Regions from separate parts of the Fusibacter sp. A1 genome, predicted to be linked through region 2. Evidence: predicted binding sites of a transcription regulator. Region 2 holds the regulator's gene; the other holds the start of a gene.
What was found. The regulator Rex, encoded in region 2, represses fermentation and respiration genes when NADH is low (regulators of the CRP and FNR family bind a similar motif). The targets are predictions, from matches to a motif close to ATTGTTAANNNNTTAACAAT.
Positions count from the first base shown of each region.

Region 1 (7,788 bases), on a different contig from region 2:
CCATTAATAGTAATGTTAAGCATTTTCATAACTGTCACCTCCTAACCTTTAATTACGGCGTCAAATTTACAAGCCGTTAGACAAGCGCCACATTTAATACATGCTTGTTGATCAATAACATGTACTTCTTTAACTTTACCTGAGATACAGTTAACAGGGCATTTTCTTGCACATAGTGTACATCCTATACATTTGTCAGCAAGAATCGAGTACTTAGCAAGCGCAGTACACTCGCCAGTTCTACAGAATCCTTGGTGGATATGCTCTTCGTACTCTTCTCTGAAGAAGTGAAGTGTAGAAAGTACTGGGTTTGGAGCTGTTTGACCAAGACCGCAAAGCGCTGTATCTTTGATCATGTTACCAAGCTGGATCAGGTTGTCGATATCTTCTGGACGACCTTGACCGTTTGTGATTCTTTCAAGAATCTCGTACATTCTCTTAGTACCGACTCTACATGGAGTACATTTACCACATGATTCGTCTTGAGTGAACTCAAGGTAGAACTTAGCGATAGATACCATACAGTTGTCTTCATCCATAACGATCATACCACCAGAACCCATCATTGAACCGATAGCTTTTAGTGAATCGTAGTCGATTGGAGTATCAAGGTCAGCTTTAGTGATAACACCACCTGATGGTCCACCAGTCTGTACCGCTTTGAATTCTTTACCATCAAACATACCGCCACCGATATCGTAGATGATTTCTCTAAGCGTGATACCCATTGGTACTTCACAAAGACCAACATTGTTAATTTTACCGGCAAGTGCGAATACTTTCGTACCTTTTGACTTTTCAGTACCGATAGAAGCGAACCACTCTGGACCTTTGTTGATGATCACTGGGATATTCGCATAGGTTTCTACGTTGTTAACGCATGATGGTTTTTTCCAAAGACCTTCTACTGAAGGGAAAGGAGGTTTTTTGTTCGGCTCGCCACGCTTACCTTCAACAGAGTTGATAAGAGCAGTCTCTTCACCACAAACAAACGCACCGGCACCAAGTTTAACTTTAATGTCGAAGTTGAAGCCTGTTCCCATGATGTCATTGCCTAGTAAGCCGATTTCTCTAGCTTGCTTAAGTGCAATTTCAAGACGAGTGATAGCAAGTGGATACTCAGCACGGATATATACGATACCTGTATCTGCGCCAATCGCGTAACCACCGATAGCCATCGCTTCGATTACTGAATGCGGGTCACCCTCAAGGATAGATCTATCCATGAATGCGCCTGGATCCCCTTCATCAGCGTTACAAAGGATATATTTTTGCTCGTTCACTTCACGACGAGTGAATTCCCATTTAAGACCAGTTGGGAAACCACCACCACCACGGCCACGAAGTCCAGAGTCTTGAACAAGTTTGCAAACTTCTTCAGGAGTCATTTCAGACAATACTTTACCAAGTGCTTGGTAACCGTCAAATCCGATATACTCTTCAATGTTCTCTGGATCGATCAATCCGCAGTTTCTAAGTGCGATTCTATATTGTTTTTTATAGAAGTTCATGTTTTTGTCGTCTTGAGGTTTTCCGTCTTCACCTTTGTAAAGAAGTCTCTCGATACGACGGCCTTTGATGATGTGCTCATTGACAATTGTGTCTGCGTCATCTTCATTGACTTTTACATAAACCGTGTTGTCTGGTAATATTTTAAGAATTGGACCAGCTCCGCAGAATCCGAAACATCCAGTTTTAACTACTTGAATTTCTTGATCGTAACCGTTTTCAGCAAGTTTACCTTCAAGAGCTGAGATAATGCCTTCAGCTTTTTGGGACATACATCCTGTTCCGCCACATACCAAGATATGACCATTATATTTACCCATGATCTTCCTCCCTATGCCTTAGTGAATGTTTGCATCAACACATTGTCGTTTAAAGTTTCTTTACCTTTAATGTGTTTCGTAACGATTTCTCTAGCAACAGCTTCTGTTACGTTACCGTATAGCACAGGTTCTTCTCCTGGGATATTGACTTGAACCGTTGGTTCAGAGTGACAGTATCCAAGACAACCTACACGAACAACACGAACGTCAGTAATGTTCTCTTGAGCCAATTGATCGATGATCGCTTGCATAGCTTCTCTACCGCCGGCAGCGATACCGCAAGTTGCAAGACCGATCATTACTTCGATATTGCCATCCACGTTTTGACCAGCTTCTCTAAGTTGAACTTTAGCAAGAGTCGCCTCTCTCATTTTCTTCAAATCTTCGAGTGATTTAATCGCCATGATTAAGCCTCCTTCTTGTATTCAGCTACGATTGCTGCAACATCATCCACACTAACATGACCATAAACTTTGTCGCCTACAGTTAAGATTGGAGCAAGACCGCAAGCACCTACGCAACGAACATCTTTCAGAGTAAATTGCATATCTGGTGTAGTTCCTGCTGATTCAAGGCCAAGCTGCTTTTTAAATTCTTCAAGCACCTTTTCAGAACCTTTAACGTAACAAGCCGTACCCATACATACAGAGATCTTATGTTCTCCAGTAGGTTGAGTAGAGAAGTAAGAATAAAAACTTACTACGCCGAATACTTCTGCCGCTGGTAAGTTAAGGCCTCTTGAGATGAAGAGCATAACTTCTTTTGGTAGGTACCCGATTAATTCTTGCGCCTTGTGTAAACAGTGAATCACTGCGCCCTCTTTCGTTTCAAGACCATCGATATACGCTTGTAACTGATCGTAAATATCTTGTGAAATGTCTTTAACGCTGATAGGTGCAGTTTGAGCTGCTGATTTAGACATATGTACACCATCCTTTCAAAAATTGCTTTAGTAAGCACTCTCTTTACATACCCAAGTATTCAGAATATTCACTCATCATTACAATTATTTTAACGATTCATATTATAAAATCGTTTCAATTAGATGATAGTGTGAATCAATTGCAATTACTTGGATACGAGGGATTGTATACAAGATACATTCCCAATTCACATTTATTATAACGTATGATATTCCGCTTTGCAATGCACTTTGTCAACATTTTAACATCAACTCTTAAATAAACCGTAATAACTCTTCATTAATCCGGATTTTTCAATTGAAAAACACTCTCAAATAGCTTAAATGCAAGTTATTTACTCGGGTTTGATTGTTATTTACCAAACTAAATCGTTAATTAATTGTCAATATATGATTCAAGCTAGTATTTCCCACGCTTGTAAGTTACACTATTCAAGGATTATTCACATCAAATCACAGTTTAACATTAAACTTTTTAAGGAGAATAGCTATGCAGTCTTTTAAGCCAAGTGGCGTTTGTGCCAATAGAATTGATTTTAAAGTCCAAGATGGAATCATCGAACAAGTAAATTTTGTCGGTGGATGTCCTGGGAACCTGATCGGACTCACAGAACTCATCAAAGGAGCTAAAGTCGAAGATATCGTTGAAAAATTCAAGGGGATTTCCTGCGGCGGTAAAAAGACTAGTTGTCCGGATCAGTTTGCCAAGGCTTTATCTGAGGTTGTATGAGTTTGGTTTAGTTTAGTTAAATTAGTTTAGTTTAGTTGAGAGATGGAAGAGGGTTGTACTCGCTGCTGCTCGGGTAATACCTTGTGCTGGCGCACTCGGGCTATACCTCGCTAGCGCTCGGGTCGTATTTGCCTTTGCCACGCCAAAGGCGTGTATAACCCGAATGCGAAGCAAAGATATAGCCCGATTGCGAAGCAGAGGGAAAACCCGAGCAAGGCGAGGTATAGCCCTCTTTCACCTTTTTTTTACCAACTTCTTAAACCAACCTAAAGAAATGTTTCTTTCCCACTTTAAGCACATCCCCTTCTCTTAAGATCGGGGGTTCATCCGCTCTCACTTTTTCTCCGTTGACTCTAATTCCACCTCCAATCATCATTCTTTTTATTTCACTTTTGGATTGCATCAATCCTTGACTCAGAATCAGACCGATCAAATCGTTTTCGCATCCCTTGATGCCCAATTCGGTCATCAGTTCCGGGGTTTTCCTGTCTCTGAATACCCTGTTGAAGTTCTCTTGTGCGCAGAGCGCATCTTCTTCCTTGTGGTACTGTCCTATTATTCTTTTGGCCAGACTTACTTTCGCCTCTTTTGGATGAAGCGTGCCATCCAGCAGTGCGTTTTCAATCTGTTTCTTTTCACTGGGTGTGATATCTGTCGCCAGCTCGTAGAAGGTCATCATCAGATCGTCTGAAAGGGACATTACTTTTCCGAATATTTCTTCTGCAGATTCGTTGATTCCAATGTAATTGCCCAAACTCTTGCTCATTTTTTCGATTCCGTCGAGTCCGACCAGTAGCGGCATGAAGAGCGCCACTTGTTTTTGGTGACCCTTGTTTTCTTGAAGCGTCCTCCCCATGAGTAGGTTGAATCGCTGATCGGTGCCTCCAATTTCGATATCTGCATCAATGGCGACGGAATCGAACGCCTGCATGATCGGGTAAAAGAACTCATGAATCCCGATTGGCAGCTGATGTTTGAATCGCTGCTTGAAATCGTCGCGCTCAAGCATCCTAGCCACTGTGAATTCAGAAGCCAGTTCTATCACCTCAGTGAAGTTCAGCTTAGATAGCCATTCACTGTTGAATCTGACTTCTGTAAGGTCCGGATCCAAAATTTTAAAGATCTGATTTTCGTATGTTTTGGCATTTGCGAGTATTTCCGATTCAGAAAGTGCCGGTCTCATCTTGGATTTTCCAGTAGGGTCGCCTATTCGGCCGGTGAAATCTCCGATTATGATCACACACTTGTGTCCTAGTTCTTGAAAATGTTTCATTTTTCTAAGGACGACCGCATGTCCAAGATGTATATCAGGCGCAGTCGGATCAAGTCCCAACTTGATGGTGAGCTGACGATTGGATTCAAGCATTTTTTTTAATTCTTCTTCGTGAATGATTTCTGCGGTGCCTAGCGCTATACGTTCGAATGATTCTTGACTGTTCATAAATTCTCTCCTTTGAACTTGTGTCGTGATATTGATTCTCTATGCAAAAAATTAAAAACTCCCACCTCCTAGGCATAACCTAGGAGGCGAGAGTCAAGTCTCGCGGTACCACTCCTGTTTGTGACGGCTTCACAGCCAATCACCTTATCGACTTCGTCAGCAAGTGAGAAAGTCTAGCGCTATAACGGGCACTCCCGGCATCGGCTACTCTTAGTTCACCTAGCGATTCATAGGGGTATTCATACAACCATCGCGACTTCTTTTCACCAAACAGAAGCTCTCTACGCGTCAACGGATTGTGTTACTATTCCTAATCAAAATCTTACTCAGTATTATACGCCGTTCCTAAAAGTTGTCAACTATTAAATCATTTAGTGATACGCATGGTTGGATAAGCAAGATGTATGCTCTCGTCCGCCTCTACCATGTCGAGTATATCCTCCCAAATCTTTTCGCTTGTAGGCCGTCTGTTTTGGGGTGCGCACAGGTACCTAATCGTAAGCTGCACACCGGATTCCTTGACCGTTGTGTAGACGATAGGAGTGAGATATTTGTAATAGATCATGTACTTTTTAGAAGCATGTCTGATTTTTGACTCCACATCTTCTGTGACATGCAACGAATGGTTCTGAGAGATCACCTGCATTTTTTCTTTTGCATCTCTCCAATCCGACTCAAACGTCAACAGTACGTTGATCTCGTTCCAGATATATTTGAAGCCAGTCGTATAATTCGCCAGATGTTCAGTAAACACTTTACTGTTGGGCATATGGATGATCCGTCCTGTGCTTTGGTCATCTTCCACCCAGTTTCCAATTTCCATCATGGAGAATTGAAAGAGACGTTGATCGATCACATCTCCTTTGACAGATCCGATTTCAATCCTGTCTCCTACGATAAACGGTCGTTTGAAGACGATTAGGAACCATCCTGCCACATTGGCGACCAAATCCTTAAGTGCGACAGCAAGACCTGCTGAGATCAGTCCGAAATAAGTGCTGAACGAACCTCCTGCCTGAAACCAGATGACGATGATCAGGAGCAGCGCTAAGAAAAACGAGAAATACGTCACACTTCTTTTTACTTTGTAATAGCTACCTGCATCCTGGATTTTTTCGTGCAGCACTTTCAGTGTGATACGTTTTGCAATCATGATCAATATGATGATTGCAAGGGTCAACACCAGATCATATGTAAAATTCTCTTTTAAAAAAGGCAAGTCAATTCCGATAAATCTTGTTATATCCATCTAAACCTCCTCCTTGGTACCATCATAAATTGAACACTATCTTTTGAAGACAAAATAAATCAGTACCAGTGCGGCTATCATGACCATGCCTATGACCTGTCCGACTGGGCTTGATCGATGGTTCTCTTTATCCATCTCTTGTGCGCTCATGACATGGTGGTCAAACCATTCGATAGGCAGATAGTTTTCGATCGAACTGTAATGATGCTTCGATACGACAAGCACATCAAAGCCCAGTGCATGCATCATCAACATTCTTGCCAGAGCGATCACCGAAGGGACCTTCTTCTGATTGTCCTCCACGATACATTTGGGCACGGTTTGGGTCAGTTCTGTATGATGGTAGGCATCTAGGATGTGTCTATTGTCGAGTAAGAGCGCCGCAAGCAGTTCTGGTTTCTTATAGGAAAGCTTGAGCTCCCCATCAAGCCACTGCATGACCTTAAACGCTGACTGGACCACTCTGTCTTTTTTCACCTCAGACAGATGCGCAAGTGGCTCGAGGTCCTGTTTTTCTTTTAAAGCACTTTGATCAAGTTCTTTGGCTGTTTTCACACTGTAGGTAGTGGGTCGCTGGTCTAAGGAATGGAATCCGCCATAGACAAGGGTCGTCCTGTTGTGATCCTGTTTCCACTTTCTCGCAGTCGACATCAGTTGATGGGTATGTCCGTCCACCTTGGTGAAGAAGCAAGGAAGTGTGACCTGCCGCTCATCCGCATGAAAGCCCGGTCGGTATTCATACGGCTCAAACAAGAGAAGTGACAACTCATCTACAGTCGTAGCAAGCCTCAGCACTTCTTGTGCCTGTGTATCCAACATGCCGATTTTGTATAGTCTCGATTCCACTCCAAGCAGTTCTGTCAGTTCGCGGTCCGCATCGTATGCCGCTGTTTTATGAATTTTCATCTTATCACCTCACGCAAGCCAGTAATCCCTTTGAATCGCGTCCTCAAGATCTTTCATTTCGATCAAGATCCTGTCTAGTTCAAGTTCGAGATCCTGTTTTTGCTGTTGACTGTCACTGGTCTTGATCTTATCATGTATTGATTCGACCTGTAATTTCAATCTCTCGAGTCTTAAGATCAGTTCTTGTGTATTCGATTGATGGTTCACTCAGTTGCCTCCTGTTAACAATACTCTATCCCTTTACTACCTTATTTTGTCGTTGTCACTTGTGATACTTTCATTTTCATTATAACACTTTACCCGATGCCATGAACACATTATCAAGGGACATGAATGAAAAGCCAGTGATTCACCTGTCGGCAATTCACTGGCTTTTTTAGTTATTAATGTGAAACACCATCGTATTTTTTGTTTCCTGGCCTTGTAATCACAAGCTCGAGCGGTTCAACCTCATACTCGTCTCTCGCCTTTAGCGTTAAGCCTCCCACATAGAATACGACTCTTTCGTCGTGTAACCTTAATGTATGGTTACTGGACCCCAGATTGACAACCAGTTTAGTTCCATCTTCGTAGTGGAGTTCCACTACTTTTTTAATACGTTTTATCTTCACTTTTGTCTGGTGTGTGAACGCAGATGTTCTAAATACGGCAATCGAACGTCTCAGTTCCAATGCACCTTTTACAAAATCCACAAGCTCATGATACTCCGTT
Region 1 is NZ_QQWI01000002.1:296,258-304,045, reverse strand. It holds gene DWB64_RS03420 (NADH-dependent [FeFe] hydrogenase, group A6) at 1-29, opposite strand, end outside; gene nuoF (NADH-quinone oxidoreductase subunit NuoF) at 42-1,829, opposite strand; gene DWB64_RS03410 (ferredoxin) at 1,841-2,233, opposite strand; gene DWB64_RS03405 (NAD(P)H-dependent oxidoreductase subunit E) at 2,236-2,751, opposite strand; gene DWB64_RS03400 (TIGR03905 family TSCPD domain-containing protein) at 3,242-3,481, shown strand; gene tyrS (tyrosine--tRNA ligase) at 3,738-4,922, opposite strand; T-box leader at 5,002-5,249, opposite strand; gene DWB64_RS03390 (mechanosensitive ion channel family protein) at 5,290-6,171, opposite strand; gene DWB64_RS03385 (YceG family protein) at 6,208-7,077, opposite strand; gene DWB64_RS03380 (hypothetical protein) at 7,087-7,284, opposite strand; gene pulA (type I pullulanase) at 7,461-7,788, opposite strand, start outside.
Region 1: a site for Rex is predicted at 2,982-3,001, ahead of DWB64_RS03405 (NAD(P)H-dependent oxidoreductase subunit E). Genes of this name have one in related genera too.

Region 2 (7,788 bases):
GGCTTTCAGAAAACATGGTTTGGGAAAGGCTTTGATCGCACATTTAGTAAATCGTGCCGTTTCTGAGGAAATCAATCACTTGACACTTGAAGTACGTGTATCGAATGAGCCTGCAATCGCACTTTATAAGGGCTTTGGATTTGTCAGTCGTGGAGTGAGACCGAAGTATTATCAGGATACAGGAGAAGACGCTCTTATCATGTGGGCCGATCTAAGAGGAGATAAGCAATGAAGATACTTGCCATAGAGACGAGCTGTGATGAAACATCGGTCGCAATCGTTGAAAACGGTAGAACTATTCTATCAAGTATAATCTATTCGCAAATAGAAATTCACAAATTATATGGTGGTGTGGTACCAGAAATCGCATCGAGAAACCATTTGGATAAAATCGCACACGTCATAGACCAGGCTTTAGAGGCAGCAGGTCTTGAGTTTGATGAAGTCGATGCGATTGCTGTGACAGAGGGTCCTGGACTTGTAGGAGCGCTGCTTGTGGGTGTGAACTATGCCAAAACCCTAAGTTTTGCCCTAGGAAAACCCCTGATACCTGTCAATCATATCGAAGGACATATCAGTTCTGTACTGCTTGAAAATAAAGAACTCGAACCGCCATACATGTGTCTTGTGGTATCAGGCGGGCATACCCATCTTGCTATTGCAAAGTCCTACACCGAGTTTGAGGTGATCGGCAGGACGCGTGACGATGCGATAGGTGAGGCGTATGATAAAGTGGCTAGGACCTTAGGACTGCCGTACCCTGGTGGACCATATGTCGATCAACTCGCAAAAGAAGGAAACCGTGAGGCGATTCATTTTAAAAGAACTTTTTTAGAAAAGGATTCCTATGACTTTAGTTTTTCAGGTATCAAGTCAGGAGTGCTCAACTATCTGAACCAGGCAAAGCAGAAAAACATCGAAGTTGTCGATGCGGATGTTGCTGCCAGTTTCCAAGAGGCGGTCATCGAGGTCTTGGTGACAAAGGCTATGGACGCCCTAGCCGACTATGAGATGGATACCCTTGTTGTCGCAGGTGGAGTCGCTGCCAATTCAAGACTTAGGGAGGCGCTCACAGAGGCGATCTCAAAAACGGACTGCAGAGTCTACTACCCTTCATTGGTGCTTTGTACAGATAATGCCGCAATGATCGGAGCAAGCGCCTTTTATCATAGCAAGGAGCATGTAGGATGCGACCTCGCACTGAATGCGACACCAAATCTTAGACTTGGAGAATAGAGCTATAACTATAAGAAAAGGACAGCGATGGAGTTCGCTGTCCTTTTAAACGTTTACATATCACTCAACTGTTCGTTGATTTCTTCCCACTTCTCATATAATTCCTCTTGTGTGGTTTTCAGCTGTTTCTCTTCTGACAAAATCGCCTTTGTCTTTTCAGGATCGCTGTAAACCGCTTCATCGCATAGCTCGTGGGCGATTTCTTCTAGGCGTGTTTCGGTAGAGTGTATGATTGCTTCGATTTCACTTACCTGTGATTGAAGCGATTTTTTTTGATTGATCATCTGTCGTTCTTTTTTCTTGTCCTGTCTCTTTTCAGTCTTTGTGACAAGTGGCTTGTCCGGTTCGTCTTTTGCGGCCAAGGCAGCTTTCTTTTCTGTGTAGTAGCTATAGCCTCCGTGATAAAGCGTCAGTTCATGATTGTCGATTTCTAGGATCTGGTCACAGATCTTATCAAGAAAATACCGGTCATGAGAGATGACGATCATGGTACCGTCATACGAGCCAAGCGCGTCTTCGAGCACCTCTTTACTGTAGATGTCAAGATGATTTGTCGGCTCATCCATCATCAAGAAGTTAGAGTCGGTCAAGAAGAGCTTTGTAAGCATGACCCTTGCCTTCTCGCCGCCGCTAAGCACTTTGATCGGCTTGAAGACATCATCGCTTGTAAACAGGAATCTACCTAAGAGGGTTCTTATATCCACTTCATCCATCAAAGGGACGAAATTATGAATTTCTTCGATAATCGTGCACTCGGGATCCAGATCTTCCATACTTTGATCATAGTAAGCGCAAAGTACTTGGTGACCAAATTTGATCTGACCTTCATCAAAATCCAGAGAACCTTCAAGTATTTTGAGTATGGTTGATTTGCCCGTGCCGTTATGTCCGATCAGTCCGATCCGTTCACCCCTAAACACGTTGAAGGAAACATCGCGTATGACTTCTTGTTCGCCATAGGATTTACAAAGATTTTCGACATGGAGGACTTCGGTTCCAGAACTCAAACCAGCCTTCAGATTCAGCTTCATCTTATTGTCGCGGCTAGCGACATATTCAGGAGTTTCCAGTCGTTCTAGGCGTTTTTCGCGGCTTTTCGCGCGCTTAGCCAATTTTTCGGTTCCACGCTGCTTGAATTTTCGTATGAGTTCTTCTTGTTTGGCGCGCTCTGACTGAGCCTTTTCATATTGACGCTTCAGCTGTTCAAGATGTGCTTCCTTTTTCTTTTTGAAGACCGTATAGTTGCCATCGTAAATCATCGTATTGCTATTTTCAATTTCCATGATTTTGGTGCATACGCTATCTAAAAAATACCTGTCATGCGACACTAGCAGCAATGTTTTTGGATACTGCTTCAAGTAGTTCTCAAGCCAACTGGTCGTAGCGATGTCCAAATGGTTTGTAGGTTCATCAAGAATAAGGATGTCGGGCTCGTCGATCAGAAGTCTGGCTAGCTTAAGTCTTGCAAACTGGCCACCGCTTAAGGATTTAACAGCGCGATCATGTGATTCGTCGCCAAACCCTAGGCCATTTAGAATACCCCTGACCTTTGATCTGAATATGTATCCCCCTTGCTGTTCGAAGCTGTGGGATAAGGCTTCGTACTTGCTCATGAAGATTTTAAAATCTTCATTGTCTGTCTTAAAACTAGCCATTTCATGTTCCATGGCAGTTAGGTTCTCTTCTAGAGACAACAAATCTTCGAATGCGGACATGCAGTAACTGAGTAATGTGTAGTCCTCATCCAACTCATCGGTTTGCTTCATATAACCTACCTTGAGTTTGCTGTCCATATAAATCATACCGCTATCTGGTTCTTCAACACCTGCAATAAGGCGTAATATGGTTGTTTTTCCAGTGCCGTTACGGCCGATAAGTCCCAATTTGTCTTGTGCGTTTATCGAAAATGAAATCGAATCCAACACAGTTTGTTCGTAATATGCTTTTTTTATTTGACTAAATGATAATGCAATCACTGAAATCACCTCCATACAAGTTTAGCAGAAAATCATATTATGTGATAGTGCCCGACTTAAAAAATCATGATATATACCTTGAGAGCGCTATGTTTGGGGTGGTTGGATGTTTGACAGTGTGAAAACAGGATGCTATAATTTTTATTAGGTAAATAAATTATCATTTAACGAACATTAGATAGAAAGCAATGCTTTCAAATAAACAGTAATGGGTGGGTGTAGCGATGAGCGAAAAAATTTCAAGAGCGGTTATTAAACGTTTGCCAAAGTATCACAGGTACTTAAAGGATTTGCTCGAGAAAGATGTTAAAAGAATATCTTCTAAGGAACTTTCAGAAATCATGGGGTTCACAGCGTCACAAATCAGACAGGACTTAAATAATTTTGGCGGATTCGGACAGCAGGGATACGGCTACAATGTAGAGGAACTTTTTTCTGAAATCGGTAGCATATTGGGTCTTGTAAGCGATTATAAGACAATCATCATCGGAGCCGGAAATCTTGGACAAGCTTTAGCGAATTACACAAGTTTCGAAAAGTTCGGATTCAATCTGCAAGCGATGTTTGACCTTAACCCACGTCTCATCGGTATGAAAATACATGATGTAGAGGTGCTTGATGTAGAAAACATCAGCGAATATTTGGAAAAAGAAGCTATAGACATCGCCTACATATGCACCAACAGAGATGCGGCACAGAACGTTGCAGAGAAGCTAGTCAACAATGGAATAAAAGCCATCTGGAACTTTGCTCCAATCGATTTAAAGGTCCCAGAAGATGTCATCGTGGAAAACGTTCACCTAATCGAAGACCTATTCACAATCTCATACTTCCTAAAGGGAGCGAGTAAGTAGTAATAAACAAAACTAGACGAAGTCTAGTTTTTTTATTACCGCCCCACCGGCCAGGATAACTTATTTTGTTATTCCGTAGAGGTGCATAACCTCTTAGAGCTCTTTAACTAGACGAAGTCTAGTTTTTTTATTACTACAATGATATCCAAACTGCGTTCGGGTGATATGCATGAAATGCATGAAATACACTTCGTGTATGATATAGCCTTCGGCTATTAGATATGCATTTGCATATGCCACAATAACTATCACCATCCCAGCACTATATGCTATAATGGCACTAGTCGGGCTGGTTCCCCGATAATTAACTTGGAGGTATTGAATATGAGAGAAGTAGTAATTGTATCTGCTGTTCGTACAGCGATAGGATCATTTGGTGGGGCAATCGGTAAAGTGACTCCTCAGGATTTAGGTGCGACTGTTATCAAGGGCGCCCTTGAAAAGATCAATCTGGATCCTAAAGAAGTAGATGAAGTGATGATGGGCTGTGTTATTCAAGCGGGTCAAGGGCAGGGGGTTGCCAGACAAGCTGCGATTAAGGCGGGACTATCTATCGAAACACCGGCGATGACAATCAATATGATTTGTGGTTCTGGATTAAAGTCGGTTTCACTTGCTGTTCAGTCCATCATCAGTGGCGACAACGAAGTCGTGGTTGCTGGTGGTATGGAGACCATGTCAATGGCGCCATATCTATTAAAAGAGGCTCGTTGGGGCCAACGTATGGGCGATGGTCAACTTTATGATACGATGGTGAGAGACGGCTTGTGGGATGCCTTCAACGACTTCCATATGGGTCAGACGGCTGAAAACTTAGCTTCAAAATACGAAATTTCAAGAGAAGCACAAGATGAGTTTGCAGTTGTTTCACAAAACCGTGCTGAGGCGGCTCAAAAAAGCGGTAGATTTAAAGACGAGATTATTCCAGTAGTGATTCCTCAAAGAAAAGGCGATCCTATTGTATTTGAAGAAGATGAATATATCAAGCATGGCGTGGTTGTTGAGAAATTAGCTAAACTTCGCCCGGCATTCAAAAAAGACGGCAGTGTAACGGCGGCAAATGCATCAGGCATCAACGACGGTGCAGCTTGTATCATCGTAATGAGCAAAGAAAAGGCGGATCAGCTTGGATTAACGCCACTTGTGACGGTTGTCAGCCACGCATCTGCAGGTGTCGCTCCTGAAATCATGGGTATCGGTCCTGTTCCTGCAGTTAGGAAAGCGCTGAAAAAAGCGAACTTGACCGTAGCTGATTTGGATTTGGTGGAAGCAAACGAGGCTTTCGCATCTCAAGCGCTTGCTGTTGCAAAAGAGCTTGAGTTAAACATGGAGATTACAAATGTCAATGGCGGAGCAATCGCGCTTGGACATCCTATTGGAGCAAGTGGTGCAAGGATTCTTGTGACACTTATTCATGAAATGCAAAAAAGAGAAGTTAAGACTGGCCTAGCTACACTTTGTATAGGTGGCGGTATGGGTGAAGCGGTAATCGTAAAAAAATAGTGAGGTCTATCTATGTCGCAGTACAGCAAAGAACTGAATACCATGTTGAATAAAACGCTAATGCGTGTGAACCGCATCCATAGCAATAAAAAACTTGGAACAGCTACGTGCAAGCTCGACATTATGGATGTGGCCATATTGGAAGTTTTGAATGATGAGCCTCAGTCCCTTAAATCGCTTTGCACAAATATGAATTATCCACGTGCGGATCTTGCGAAATTTGTTTCTAGGCTACTGAAGTCAAAACTGATAGAAAAATCAGAAGACCCAGTCGACAAGAGACTTGTGGTTCTTGGTCTTACCGAGTTCGGTGATAGGCAACTGGCGGTTGCGAGCAGTAAGTTGCACGCCCCGCTCGAGTTTGCAATTTCAGAGCTTACCATAAATGAAGAAAAAGCCGTACTCAAATATTTGAGTAGGCTTCATCAAGGATTCAAGCAGCTTGAAGACAAATCTGAAAAATAAACTAAAAAAGCTACTCTTACGAGTAGCTTTTTAAATACCTTATTTAGGTTGTGCTGCGTCTACAGGGCAAACATTCGCACAAGCGCCACAGTCGATGCATGAAGCTTCGTCTACAACGTAGATGCTATCGCCAGCAGTGATGCATGATACTGGGCATTCTGGTTCGCAAGCGCCACAGCTGATGCAAGAATCATTAATGATATAAGCCATAATTTGAATCCTCCTATAAATTTGACACGAGGTACACGTTTATGTGTTGATGTGTCAGTTTGTAATTGAATTATATGAGATATGATTTACAATAACAAGTAAGGTGAAGTTAAAAAAACGTGAATATGCTGTCTTTATATTGAGAATCGTTATAAATTAAGCGATATAAATCTAAACATTAAAATTTTTAAAACGAAGTGGGTTGACCAGAAGTTTGCTGGGTACATAGAAATGGGTGAGGTTATGAAAGTATATGCACTGGTAGGATCAAGTGGTACAGGAAAAAGCCATCGCGCTCTATTTGTCGCAAGACAACATGATATTCATTACATTATCGATGATGGTCTGCTGATCAAACACAATAAGAAAATTGCAGGTAAGTCCGCAAAGCGCGAGCAGACGTATATCGCCGCTGTCAAACGAGCGATATTCCATCACGACAGCCACTTACAGGAGGTCAAGGCGGCCTTAGATCTTCACAATCCTAAGAAGCTGTTGATCATCGGAACCTCGGATGCCATGGTTGAGAAAATCGCACGACGGTTGGGGATAGGAGAAATCAGCGAAACGGTCTATATCGATGATATTTCTACTCCTGAAGAAATCCAGACAGCAAGGGATATGAGGAGTAAACATGGCAAGCACGTTATACCTGTGCCTTCTGTCGAGCTGAAAAGTGATTTTAGCGGTTATTTCCTAGACAAGCTTAAGGTGTTTTCCTTTAAACGGGAGACCGGGCTTGAGATGGCGGAAAAGTCTGTTGTCAGACCGACCTTCAGCTACTTGGGGAAATATACGATTTCGACAAAGGCGCTCACTCAAATTGCAGGTTACTATCTTGATCGAAGTGAGGTGGTGCATTCTGTTGTTAAGCTAAAGTTTAATGAGAAACCAGAAGGTGTGATTATTCATGTCGAGATCATCGGTGGTTTAGGGAGCAAGCTGCACGTAGGGATCAATAAGCTGATTATTGCTCTTAAAGATGGACTTGAAGCAATGACCCAGTTACATGTGATTCGGATTGAAGTCTATGTAAGGCAAGTGAAGCGGATAAAAAATTAACGAATTGTTCAAAATTTTCTGACGATTTAATTTTGCAATGAAAATGTTAAAAAATCGATAAATATTTCACGGTTAAGTGAAAACCACTATCAGTCTGGTTTGTGCAAGTATTGGTAATGGCTATTTTATGTAAATAGACTGCAAGTTTAATTTCATAATCAAAAAATGTTTTTACAAAAAAACATTGTTTTACTTGATAATATTCGTTATGATAAAGGCGAAAATTGATTAGGAAAAGGTTTGCAGCCATAGAAATGGTTAAGAACTTAACAATCTTTGCCGTAAATAATGCGGCAACACGAAAAGGGAGAGGTATGATGAACAAGTACATTTCGGAAGTATTTGAGCGCGTACAGGCAAGAAACGCTAATGAGCCAGAATTTCTACAAGCAGTAGAAGAAGTATTCGAGTCGTTGGAGCCAGTAATGGACAAACACCCTGAGTGGGTACAGGCAAACATTCTTGAAAGAATCACTGAGCCT
Region 2 is NZ_QQWI01000003.1:112,649-120,436, reverse strand. It holds gene rimI (ribosomal protein S18-alanine N-acetyltransferase) at 1-232, shown strand, start outside; gene tsaD (tRNA (adenosine(37)-N6)-threonylcarbamoyltransferase complex transferase subunit TsaD) at 229-1,236, shown strand; gene DWB64_RS04570 (ATP-binding cassette domain-containing protein) at 1,290-3,212, opposite strand; gene DWB64_RS04565 (redox-sensing transcriptional repressor Rex) at 3,437-4,066, shown strand; gene DWB64_RS04560 (acetyl-CoA C-acetyltransferase) at 4,391-5,569, shown strand; gene DWB64_RS04555 (MarR family winged helix-turn-helix transcriptional regulator) at 5,582-6,034, shown strand; gene DWB64_RS04550 (4Fe-4S binding protein) at 6,074-6,244, opposite strand; gene DWB64_RS04545 (hypothetical protein) at 6,488-7,306, shown strand; gene gdhA (NADP-specific glutamate dehydrogenase) at 7,624-7,788, shown strand, end outside.